3 regions of the Erwinia sp. HDF1-3R genome follow, and region 3 is predicted to be linked to each of the others. Evidence: predicted binding sites of a transcription regulator. Region 3 holds the regulator's gene; each other region holds the start of a gene.
The links. The regulator sigma-54, encoded in region 3, starts transcription at its own class of promoters, with help from an activator protein. The targets are predictions, from matches to a motif close to GTTGGCACANNTTTCGCTNT.
Positions count from the first base shown of each region.

Region 1: a site for sigma-54 is predicted at 2,599-2,618, ahead of glnK (P-II family nitrogen regulator). Genes of this name have one in related genera too.
Region 2: a site for sigma-54 is predicted at 2,347-2,366, ahead of glnA (glutamate--ammonia ligase). Genes of this name have one in related genera too.

Region 1 is NZ_CP155071.1:1,392,405-1,396,581, forward strand. It holds gene AAGR22_RS06300 (SmdA family multidrug ABC transporter permease/ATP-binding protein) at 1-532, shown strand, start outside; gene AAGR22_RS06305 (SmdB family multidrug efflux ABC transporter permease/ATP-binding protein) at 525-2,294, shown strand; gene glnK (P-II family nitrogen regulator) at 2,671-3,009, shown strand; gene amtB (ammonium transporter AmtB) at 3,045-4,177, shown strand, end outside.
Region 2 is NZ_CP155071.1:41,076-45,252, forward strand. It holds gene glnL (nitrogen regulation protein NR(II)) at 1-617, opposite strand, end outside; gene glnA (glutamate--ammonia ligase) at 793-2,202, opposite strand; gene typA (ribosome-dependent GTPase TypA) at 2,635-4,177, shown strand, end outside.
Region 3 is NZ_CP155071.1:4,304,046-4,308,222, forward strand. It holds gene lptA (lipopolysaccharide ABC transporter substrate-binding protein LptA) at 1-369, shown strand, start outside; gene lptB (LPS export ABC transporter ATP-binding protein) at 369-1,094, shown strand; gene rpoN (RNA polymerase factor sigma-54) at 1,143-2,573, shown strand; gene hpf (ribosome hibernation promoting factor) at 2,596-2,883, shown strand; gene ptsN (PTS IIA-like nitrogen regulatory protein PtsN) at 3,104-3,583, shown strand; gene rapZ (RNase adapter RapZ) at 3,700-4,177, shown strand, end outside.

The DNA.
Region 1 (4,177 bases), 1.9 Mb from region 3:
CGTGGTCAGCCAGACGCCGTTTCTCTTCTCTGATTCGGTCGCCAACAATATCGCGCTGGGCAGGCCGGGTGCCAGTCAGAGCGACATTGAGCAGGCGGCGAAGCTGGCCTACGTTCATGAGGATATTCTTCGCCTGCCCCAGGGCTATTCCACGGAGGTCGGTGAGCGTGGCGTTATGCTTTCCGGTGGTCAGAAGCAGCGTATTTCCATTGCCCGGGCGCTGCTGCTGAATGCTGAAATCCTGATACTGGACGATGCGCTTAGCGCAGTGGATGGCCGCACCGAACATCAGATATTGCAAAACCTGCGGCGCTGGGGTGAGGGGAGAACCATTATCATCGCTGCCCATCGCCTTTCTGCACTCAGCGAGGCAAATGAAATACTGGTTATGCAGAAGGGAACGGTCGCCCAGCGTGGACAGCATGAGGCGCTGGCCGCAACGCCGGGATGGTATCAGGAGATGTACCGCTATCAGCAGCTTGAAGCAGCGCTTGATGAAGATGAGACCGTGAAGGAAACAGGCAATGAATAATCTTGCACAGCTCTGGCCGACGCTGAAGCGTCTTCTGTCTTATGGCTCACCGTGGCGCAAATCAATTGGGCTGGCGGTGCTGCTATTATGGATTGCCGCGGGTGCAGAGGTTATTGGTCCCATACTGGTGAGCTATTTTATTGATAACCTGCTGGCAAAGCACAACATGCCACTGGGGATTGTCACCGGACTGGCGTTCAGCTTTCTGTTATTACAGGGACTCGCTGCCGCGCTGCATTACTGGCAGGCGCTGCTTTTCAATCAGGCTGCGGTAGGCGTTGTGCAGCAGCTGCGGACTGACGTAATGGATGCCGCTCTGCGTCAGCCGTTGAGTGCTTTTGATACGCAGCCCGTTGGTCAGATTATCTCGCGGGTCACTAACGATACCGAAGTCGTGCGGGATCTCTATGTGACGGTAGTTGCCACCGTCCTGCGCAGCGCGGCCTTAATCGGGGCCATGCTGGTAGCGATGTTCAGTCTGGACTGGCGAATGGCGCTGGTTGCTGTCACCATTTTCCCCGCAGTGCTGACGGTGATGCTTATCTATCAACGCTACAGTACGCCAATTGTACGGCGGGTCCGAAGCTATCTGGCCGATATTAACAATGGCTTCAATGAAGTGATTGGCGGCATGAGCGTTATCCAGCAGTTTCGTCAACAGGCCCGCTTTGGTGAGAGGATGGGTGAAGCCAGCCGATCGCACTATCTTGCCCGTATGGAAACGCTGAGGCTGGATGGCTTTCTACTGCGTCCACTCTTGAGCCTCTTTTCAGCGATTATCCTCTGCGGCCTGATGATGCTGTTTGGCTTTTCATCGGTGGGTTCCGTTCAGGTCGGTGTGCTTTATGCCTTTATCAATTATCTCGGCCGGCTTAACGAACCGCTGATAGAGCTAACGACCCAGCAGTCGATGCTGCAGCAGGCCATTGTGGCGGGCGAGCGCATTTTTGAACTGATGGATGCGCCTCGCCAGCACTACGGCGCAGACGCAAGACCGCTTGTGACGGGCAGCATTGAGATTACCGATCTGACCTTCGCCTACGATGACCACCGGCCCGTGCTTAATGACATCAACATCACCATTCCCTCCCAACGTTTTATCGCGCTGGTGGGGCATACCGGCAGCGGCAAAAGTACGCTGGTTAACCTGATGATGGGGTATTACCCGCTGAAGCAGGGAGAAATTCGCCTCGATGGGCGGCCGCTTGATTCCTTAAGCCATGATGCACTGCGGCTGGGCGTGGCCATGGTTCAGCAGGATCCTGTGGTGCTGGCTGATACTTTTTTTGCCAACGTTACGCTGGGACGTGATATCAGCGAAGAGCAGGTCTGGCAGGCGCTGAAAACGGTACAGCTTGCTGAACTTGCCCATAGTCTCTCCGACGGTATCTATACCCGTCTTGGTGAGCAGGGTAATAATTTGTCGGTTGGACAGAAACAGCTGCTGGCCATGGCGCGCGTTCTGGTGGCCTCTCCGCAGATTCTAATCCTCGATGAAGCCACGGCGAATATCGATTCAGGCACGGAGCAGGCGGTTCAGAAAGCGCTGGAGATCGTTCGGCAGCAAACCACGTTGGTGGTGATCGCCCACCGGTTATCCACTATTACCGAGGCGGACGAAATCCTGGTGTTACACCGTGGCCGCATCGTGGAACAGGGTACCCACCGACAGCTCCAGGAGAAGAAAGGGCGCTACTGGCAAATGTACCAGCTACAGCAGGTAGGGCAGGATCTTGAGGCCGGTAATGTGTTGGCCAGCTAACTACTATGCTGGCTGTTGGCTGACAACTGACAACTGACAACTGACAACTGACAACAGATAGCTGATAGCAGATAACAGATAGCTGGTGACAGCTAACACCTTATCAACCTGCCGCTTCGCTGCACTATTTTCTGGCGTCGGGTTCCTCGTATCAATCCCATCTGCACTCACCTGAGGCGTTACGCACTCTAATGGTGCGTTTTTTTTGCCCGCGGCGGGCCGCTATAAAAATCCCTTCATGCTGATAAGCCGACAATACCTGGCCCAACCTGGTTTAGCATCTGAAACGGACCACTTTCAGATTTATGGCACAGGCTTTGCTTTATTTAGCCGGTGTCGGGCGAATCAGCCATTTTCAATACCTGGAGGGGATCGTATGAAGCTGGTTACCGTGGTAATCAAACCGTTTAAACTGGAAGATGTGCGAGAAGCACTCTCCTCTATTGGTATTCAGGGGCTTACCGTAACTGAAGTAAAAGGGTTTGGTCGCCAGAAGGGCCATGCAGAACTCTATCGCGGTGCTGAATACAGCGTGAACTTCCTGCCAAAAGTAAAAATAGATATTGCAATTGCAGACGATCAGCTCGACGAAGTGGTTGATGTCATTGGTAAAGCCGCTTATACCGGCAAAATTGGTGACGGCAAAATTTTTGTTGCTGAGCTGGAGCGTGTGATTCGAATCCGTACCGGTGAAACGGACGAAGCGGCACTGTAACCCCGGGGCTAAGAATTGTGATGGGATGGGATAAAATGAATAAAAAAATTGCTAAATTGGGCCTCGCAGGCCTGGCAATGTTACCGTCGCTGGCGATGGCAGCAGCGCCACCGGTCGCGGATAAAGCCGATAACGCCTTTATGATGATTTGCACCGCGCTGGTGCTTTTTATGACCTTACCCGGAATTGCACTGTTTTACGGTGGCCTGATCCGCGCCAAAAATGTGCTCTCCATGCTGACACAGGTTTCTGTCACTTTCGCCATGGTTTGCGTACTGTGGATGATTTACGGCTACTCTCTCGCCTTTAGCGACGGTAACGCCTTCTTCGGCGGTTTCAGCATGGCGATGCTGAAAAACATTCAGCTCACGTCGCTGGTGGGCACTTTCTATCAGTATATCCACGTCTCTTTCCAGGCATCGTTCGCCTGCATCACCGTGGGACTGATTGTCGGTTCAATTGCAGAACGCATCCGCTTCTCTGCCGTGCTGATTTTTGTCGCTATCTGGCTGACCTTCTCTTATTTACCTATCGCCCATATGGTCTGGTCCGGTGGCCTGCTGGCGCAGGATGGAGCACTGGATTTCGCGGGTGGCACCGTGGTGCATATCAATGCCGCAGTGGCGGGACTGGTAGGCGCTTACCTCGTGGGCAAACGCGCGGGCTTTGGTAAAGAGGCATTCAAACCGCATAACCTGCCCATGGTTTTCACCGGTACGGCAATCCTTTATGTGGGCTGGTTCGGCTTTAATGCGGGCTCGGCCAGCGCGGCAAACGAAATTGCGGGTCTGGCATTCCTGAACACCGTGATGGCGACAGCGGGTGCGATGCTTAGCTGGACGTTCGGCGAGTGGGCCCTTCGCGGCAAACCTTCTTTACTGGGCGTCTGTTCCGGTGCCATTGGTGGTCTGGTCGCGATCACGCCTGCCTGTGGTTACGTTGGGGTCGGCGGTGCTCTGATTATTGGTATCGCGGGTGGTCTGGCGGGTCTCTGGGGCGTGACCGTCCTGAAGAAATGGCTGCGCGTTGACGACCCCTGTGATGTGTTCGGCGTCCATGGCGTTTGCGGGATTCTGGGCTGTATCCTGACCGGCGTATTTGCCTCCTCCTCACTGGGTGGCGTAGGTTACGCTCAGGGCGTGACCATGGGGCATCAGATTGGCGTTCA
Region 2 (4,177 bases), 530 kb from region 3:
ATTCGCTCAACCACCTGATGAATACTTTGCTTAATGTGCATACCTGGCTGCTGCGGGCCGAGCAGGCGATCGACCAGATTACGCAGGCGATCGGCCTGTTCAATAATGACCCGGGTATACTCCGTAAGCGACGGGTCGGGCAGCGCTTTCGCCAGCAGCTGTGCCGCGCCACGCAGTCCACCCAGCGGATTCTTTATCTCATGGGCGAGACCCCGCACTAAATCCCGGGCGGCAACCTGCTGGGCATGTTGGATCTGTTCCTGGCTGAGGCGACGCTGATTATCCATCGGCGCCATTTCCAGCAGGATTAGCCCTTCGGGAAGGCGCTGCGCGGTGAGTGACATAACGTGCGCGCGGCTATCGACCACCAGCGTGACTTCGCTGTCGGTAAAACCCTGACCTGCATTCAGGCTCTCGTGCATAACGTCAATATTGAGTGAAAAATACCCCATCAGTTCCGGCAGCGGTGTACCAAATAGCTTGCGGGAACTCTGCGCCAGCAGCTGCTGTGCCGCAGGATTGGCGTAATGAACGACCAGTTCGCTATCGACCAGCAAAATACTGTTGATCAGCGAATTGAGAATTTGCCCAGCATCGGGCTGCGTGCCTGTTGCCATGCATAAACTCCTGCACTGTTTTAGTGCATTATAGTCAGTGAAGCCGGTAAACGTCTGCCCGGGCGGTGAATTCGCGGAGAAAAAAGCCCATCCGGAGATGGGCTATAATTTCCACGGAATACTTCCGGTTGCTGCCCTGTTGCGCCAGAGAGACTACGCCGGGCTTACCGCGACATTACACGCTGTAGTAGAGTTCAAACTCAACCGGGTGTGGTGTCATACGAACGCGGTCCATTTCAGCCTTACGCAGGTCAATATAGGCGTCGATAGTTTCATCAGTAAACACGCCACCGCGCGTCAGGAACTCACGATCTTCATTCAGCGCGTTAAGCGCCTCTTCCAGCGAACCCGCTACTTTCGGGATTTCAGCTTCTTCTTCCGGCGGCAGGTCATACAGGTTTTTGTCCATCGCGTCGCCAGGATGGATCTTGTTGATGATGCCGTCCAGGCCAGCCATCAGCAGGGCAGAGAAGCACAGGTATGGGTTAGCCGCCGGGTCAGGGAAGCGCGCTTCAATACGACGCGCTTTCGGGCTGGCAACCACCGGGATACGGATTGAAGCAGAACGGTTACGGGCAGAGTACGCCAGCATAACAGGTGCTTCATAACCCGGGACCAGACGCTTGTAGGAGTTGGTGGTCGGGTTAGAGAGGGCGTTAATGGCTTTAGCGTGCTTAATAACGCCGCCGATGTAGAACAGGGCAGTTTCAGACAGGCCGCCGTATTTGTCGCCTGCGAACAGGTTGTTACCGCCTTTGGAGAGAGACATATGGCAGTGCATGCCTGAGCCGTTATCACCAAAGATAGGCTTTGGCATAAAGGTCGCCGTTTTGCCGTAGGCGTGGGCAACGTTGTGCACGACATATTTGTAGATCTGAATTTCATCGGCTTTCTTGGTCATGGTATTGAAGCGGGTAGCCACTTCGTTCTGACCCGCCGTCGCCACTTCGTGGTGATGCGCTTCCACAACCAGACCCATCTGCTCCATGGTCAGACACATGGCAGAACGAATATCCTGCGAGGAGTCGACCGGTGGAACCGGGAAATAGCCGCCTTTCAGACCTGGGCGGTGGCCTTTGTTACCGCCTTCGTACTCTTTGCCGGTGTTCCATGCCGCTTCGATATCGTCGATAGCCACGTGAGAGCCGGAGGTGGTCGCGCCGAAGCGGACGTCGTCAAACAGGAAGAACTCTGGCTCCGGGCCAAACAGCACGGTATCGGCAATGCCGGATGAACGCAGGAAGTCTTCCGCACGCTTGGCAATGGAGCGCGGATCGCGGTCATAACCCTGCATAGTGCCAGGCTCAAGGATATCGCAGCGGATAATCAGCGTGGAATCTTCAAAGAAAGGATCAAGGACCGCGGTGGTCGCATCAGGCATCAGCACCATGTCTGATTCGTTAATGCCTTTCCAGCCGCCAATCGAGGAGCCGTCAAACATCTTGCCTTCCTCGAAGAAGTCAGCATTAACCTGATGAGCAGGAATGGTGACGTGCTGCTCTTTACCCTTGGTGTCGGTAAAGCGCAGATCGACAAATTTGACTTCATGCTCGTTCATCATCGAAAGGACGTGTTCAGCGGACATACATAACTCTCCTGGATTTGGTCATTGTCGTTATGGTAGAGAACTCTGCGGCGAACTTTGCTTATATGGCACAGTCGTCCGATACTAAGATCTCTGACAAGCTATCAACCGTTATGGAAATGGGCATTTATCGCTTACTGAATTAAAGCGAAATCTATGCCAACTTTATTATTTGCCCCAAAAAGCGCTATGATGCGCGCTCTCGCTTAATGAGAGCTGCACCATGATGGAAGTCGCGCACCATTATGGTGCCAATCGGTGCGCTGTGCGCACTAATTTGGTGCATTTTTTCGATGGAGTGCATTTCTTGCACTGTAAATGGCTACAAAAGCAATCCTGACAGTTATCTTTAATTGAAATTTGTGATCCTGTTCAGTCCTTCGATTAATCCGTGTACAATAGCGCGCTATTTCTAATGCCTGAGGCAAAGCTGTGATCGAAAATTTGCGTAACATCGCCATTATTGCCCACGTTGACCATGGTAAAACTACCCTGGTTGATAAATTGCTACAGCAGTCCGGTACCTTTGATGCCCGTACTGAAGCAACCGAACGCGTAATGGACTCCAACGATTTGGAGAAAGAGCGTGGGATTACCATCCTCGCAAAAAACACCGCCATTAATTGGAATGACTACCGCATCAACATCGTGGATACCCCAGGACACGCCGACTTCGGCGGTGAGGTTGAGCGTGTGATGTCAATGGTCGACTCGGTGCTGCTGGTTGTGGATGCAATGGATGGCCCTATGCCGCAAACCCGCTTCGTGACCAAAAAAGCCTTTGCTAATGGTCTGAAGCCGATCGTGGTCATCAACAAAGTTGACCGTCCTGGCGCACGTCCAGACTGGGTTGTGGATCAGGTATTTGACCTGTTCGTAAACCTGGATGCGACTGACGAGCAGCTCGACTTCCCGGTTATCTATGCTTCTGCCCTGAACGGTATCGCGGGTCTTGACCATAACGATATGGCAGAAGACATGACCCCGCTGTATCAGGCCATCGTGGATCACGTCTCACCTCCACAGGTTGAGATGGATGCGCCATTCCAGATGCAGATTTCCCAGCTGGACTACAACAACTACGTTGGCGTTATCGGCATTGGCCGCATCAAGCGCGGCAAAGTGAAGCCAAACCAGCAGGTGACCATCGTTGATAGCGAAGGTAAAACCCGCAACGGTAAAGTCGGTAAAGTTCTGACGCATATGGGTCTTGAGCGTATCGAAGCGACCGAAGCGGAAGCGGGCGATATCATCGCCATCACCGGTCTGGGCGAGCTGAACATCTCTGATACCATCTGCGATCCGCAGAGCGTTGAAGCGCTGCCAGCCCTGAGCGTTGACGAACCTACCGTGACCATGTACTTCAACGTCAACACCTCACCGTTCTGTGGTAAAGAAGGCAAGTACGTGACTTCACGTCAGATCCTTGACCGTCTGAACAAAGAGCTGGTGCACAACGTGGCGCTGCGTGTTGAAGAGACCGAAGACTCCGACGCCTTCCGCGTTTCGGGTCGTGGTGAACTTCACCTGTCCGTTCTGATTGAAAACATGCGTCGTGAAGGCTTCGAAATCGCCGTTTCACGTCCTAAAGTAATCAATCGTAAAATCGATGGCCGCATGCAGGAGCCGTTCGAGAACGTGACGCTGGACATCGAAGAACAGCACCAGGGTTCTGTGATGCAGGCAATGGGCGAGCGTAAGGGTGATGTTAAAGACATGATCCCAGACGGCAAAGGCCGTATTCGTCTCGATTACCTGATCCCGGCGCGTGGCCTGATCGGCTTCCGTACCGAGTTCATGACCATGACCTCCGGTACCGGTCTGCTGTATTCAACCTTCAGCCACTACGACGACGTTCGTCCGGGTGAAATCGGCCAGCGCCAGAACGGCGTGCTGATCTCTAACGGCCAGGGTAAAGCAGTGGCGTTCGCCCTGTTCAGCCTGCAGGATCGCGGTAAGCTGTTCCTGGGTCACG
Region 3 (4,177 bases):
CAGGGGACCATTAAAATTACCGCGGACAAGGTTGTGGTGACCCGTCCCGGCGGCGACAGTAAAAAAACCATCGTCGATGCCTGGGGCAACCCGGCAACCTTCTACCAGATGCAGGATAACGGCAAACCGGTGAAGGGCCACGCGCAGAAAATGCATTACGAGCTGGCGAAAGACTTCGTTGAGCTGACCGACAACGCCTATCTTGAGCAGCTTGATAGTAATATCAAAGGCGACCGCATCACTTATCTGGTTAAAGAACAGAAAATGCAGGCCTACGGCAGCACCGGTAAACGCGTGACCACCGTACTGGTACCGTCACAGCTTCAGGATAAAGGCACTCCGTCAACCGGACAGAAAAAGAGTAATTAATGGCTACTTTAATTGCGGAAAACCTGGCGAAGGCCTACAAAGGCCGTCGCGTGGTGGAAGATGTCAGCCTGCAGGTTAAATCAGGCGAAATAGTGGGCCTGCTGGGCCCGAACGGCGCGGGTAAGACCACCACCTTCTATATGGTGGTCGGCATTGTGCCCCGCGATGCGGGCCGCATCGTCATTGATGACGAGGATATCAGTATCCTGCCTATGCACGCACGCGCGCGGCGCGGGATAGGCTATCTGCCTCAGGAAGCCTCCATCTTTCGCCGTCTGAGCGTGTATGACAACCTGATGGCGGTGCTGCAAATTCGTGACGATCTGACCACGGAACAGCGTGAAGATCGCGCCAACGAGCTGATGAATGAATTCCACATTGATCACCTGCGCAACAACATCGGCCAGGCGCTGTCCGGTGGTGAACGCCGCCGCGTTGAGATCGCCCGCGCGCTGGCAGCCAATCCAAAGTTCATTCTGCTGGATGAGCCCTTTGCCGGTGTCGATCCGATTTCCGTTATTGATATCAAAAAGATCATCGAACATCTGCGCGACAGCGGTCTGGGCGTGCTGATCACTGACCACAACGTTCGCGAAACGCTGGCCGTTTGTGAACGCGCCTACATCGTCAGCCAGGGCCATCTGATTGCTCACGGTTCCCCGGAAGAAATCCTGGCAGATGAACAGGTTAAACGCGTCTATTTGGGAGAAGAGTTCAGACTCTGATAAGGTGTTCAGACCGGGTAAAATTTTTGAGGAATTACTATCCTGAATATGAAGCAAGGTTTGCAACTCAGGCTTAGCCAACAGCTTGCCATGACGCCACAGCTGCAACAGGCCATTCGTCTGCTGCAGCTCTCTACGCTTGAACTACAGCAGGAAATACAGCTGGCGCTGGAAAGTAATCCGTTGCTTGAGCAAACCGACATTCATGAGGAAGTTGACGCTCGGGAGTATCAGGAGAAAGAAGCGCTGGATACACGGGAGGCGCTCGAGCAGAAGGATATGCCAGAGGAGCTTCCGCTCGATGCCACCTGGGATGAGATCTATACCGCAGGCACCCCCTCTGGCACCGGGTCCGATTATCATGATGATGAACTGCCGGTCTATCAGGGGGAAACCACCCAGTCGCTTCAGGATTACCTGATGTGGCAGGTTGAACTGACTCCCTTTAGCGAAACCGATCGCGCCATTGCCACTTCGATTATTGATGCGGTTGATCCCACCGGGTATCTGACGGTAACGCTGGATGATATTCAGGAAAGCATGGGCAACGACGATGTCACCATGGAAGAGGTCGAAGCCGTGTTGAAACGGGTGCAGCGCTTCGATCCCGTTGGCGTCTGCGCGCGCGATCTTCGCGACTGCCTGCTGGTTCAGCTTTCCCAGTTTCCGGATACGCCCTTCCTGAAGGAAGCCCGTCTGATCGTCAGTGAACATCTTGATTTGCTGGCTAATCACGACTTCCGCAGCCTGATGCGCGTCACCCGGCTGAAGGAAGAGGTGCTAAAAAGCGCGATGCAGCTGATTCAGTCTCTCGATCCGCGTCCGGGCCAGTCGATCAATACCGGCGAACCCGAGTACGTTATTCCCGATGTGCTGGTGCGTAAAGTCGGTCAGCGCTGGAGGGTGGAACTCAATGCAGACAGCGTGCCGCGCCTTAAAATCAATCAGCACTATGCTTCGCTGGGCAGTGCTAATCGCAGCGACAGCGACAGCCAGTTTATCCGCAGTAATCTTCAGGAAGCGAAATGGCTGATCAAAAGTCTTGAGAGCCGTAATGATACGCTGCTGAAGGTCACCCGCTGTATTGTTGAACAGCAGCAGGCTTTTTTTGAACAGGGCGAAGAGTTTATGCGTCCGATGGTGCTGGCAGATATCGCGACCGCCGTCGATATGCATGAATCAACCATTTCACGCGTGACCACCCAAAAGTATCTGCACAGCCCACGAGGGATCTTTGAACTTAAATATTTTTTCTCCAGCCATGTGAACACCGAAGGCGGAGGCGAAGCCTCCTCAACGGCAATCCGCGCGCTGGTGAAAAAATTAATCTCGACGGAGAATCCCGTCAAACCTCTTAGCGACAGTAAGCTAACCACCCTGCTCTCCGATCAGGGGATCATGGTGGCCCGCCGTACCGTCGCGAAGTACCGAGAGTCTTTATCCATCCCGCCTTCGAATCAGCGTAAGCAGCTGGTCTGAACGAACAGATAAGGAAGAAAGCATGCAACTCAATATCACTGGGCTAAATGTTGAAATCACCGATCCCCTGCGCGAATTTGTTACCACCAAATTTGCTAAGCTGGAGCACTATTTCGACCGAATTAATCAGGTTTATATTGTTCTTAAAGTCGAAAAGGTCACGCAGATAGCCGATGCGACCCTGCATGTGAACGGCGGTGAGTTGCATGCCACCTCGGAAGAAAAAGATATGTACGCGGCGATTGACGGCTTAGTAGATAAGCTCACTCGCCAACTCAATAAACATAAAGATAAGTTAAAACAACACTAAACTCACTCAGGCATTGATTCTTTTTTCGCCACCCTTATGTAGAGTAAGAACGTGACGTAAGATTGACCGGCCCGTACTCTGATTATGGCGTACGGGCTGTTTGATCATTAAGGCATGCTGTAGTCGGTCGGGCGTTTTCGATACATCGCTAACCTGTGCTCAGTGATGCAAAAGATGACACCTTTTGCCAGGCGGAAGTGAACAAGTAAGTGAACCCATTATGAACAATGATTTAACACTGGAACTGAGCACTGTACTAAGCCTCTCCTGCACCCGAAGCGGCGTACACTGTCAGAGTAAAAAGCGGGCGCTGGAGATTATCAGCGAACTGGCTGCTAAGCAGCTGAACCTGCCACACCAGACCATCTTTGAGGCTATCCTTACGCGTGAACGTATGGGAAGTACTGGGATTGGCAACGGTATCGCCATCCCGCACGGCAAGCTGGTGGAAGACACCCTGCGCGCGGTAGGCGTCTTTATCCGGCTCGATCAGCCCATCGCCTTTGATGCCATCGATAATCAGCCAGTGGATCTGCTTTTTGCCCTGCTTGTTCCGGCTGATCAGTGTAAAACGCATCTGCACACCCTTTCTCTGGTAGCCCGACGGCTGGCGGATAAAACGATTTGCCGCCGCCTTCGTGCGGCCCAGACTGACGAAGAGCTTTATGAGATCATGGCAGAGGGCCATGAGGAGACCTAGCTTGCATGCAGCTGATGTCCGTCGGCTGATTGGATGAATGTTGTGAGGGCTGAAAGGAGCCGCATGTCCGGCGCGACACCTCTCTTTCAGTCAGCGGCAAATCAGGAGAAAACGTCATGGTGCTGATGATTGTCAGCGGTCGATCCGGTTCCGGTAAGTCCGTCGCGCTGCGCGCGCTGGAAGATATGGGCTTTTACTGCGTGGATAATCTGCCCGTGGTCCTGCTACCGGAGCTGGCGAAGTCTCTTGCCGACCGCAATATGTCAGCGGCGGTCAGTATTGATGTACGCAATATGCCTGAATCGCCGGAAGTGTTCGAAAAGGCGCTAACCAGTCTGCCCGAGAGCTTTTCGCCGCAGCTGCTGTTTCTGGATGCCGATCGCAATACCTTAATTCGCCGCTACAGCGATACGCGACGACTGCATCCGCTTTCCAGTAAGAACCTCTCCCTTGAGAGCGCCATAGACGAAGAGAGCGACCTGCTGGAGCCGCTACGCTCGCGCGCTGACCTGATTGTGGATACGTCCGAAATGTCCGTGCATGAGCTGGCAGAGATGTTGCGTACGCGCCTGCTGGGCAAGCGCGAACGCGAGC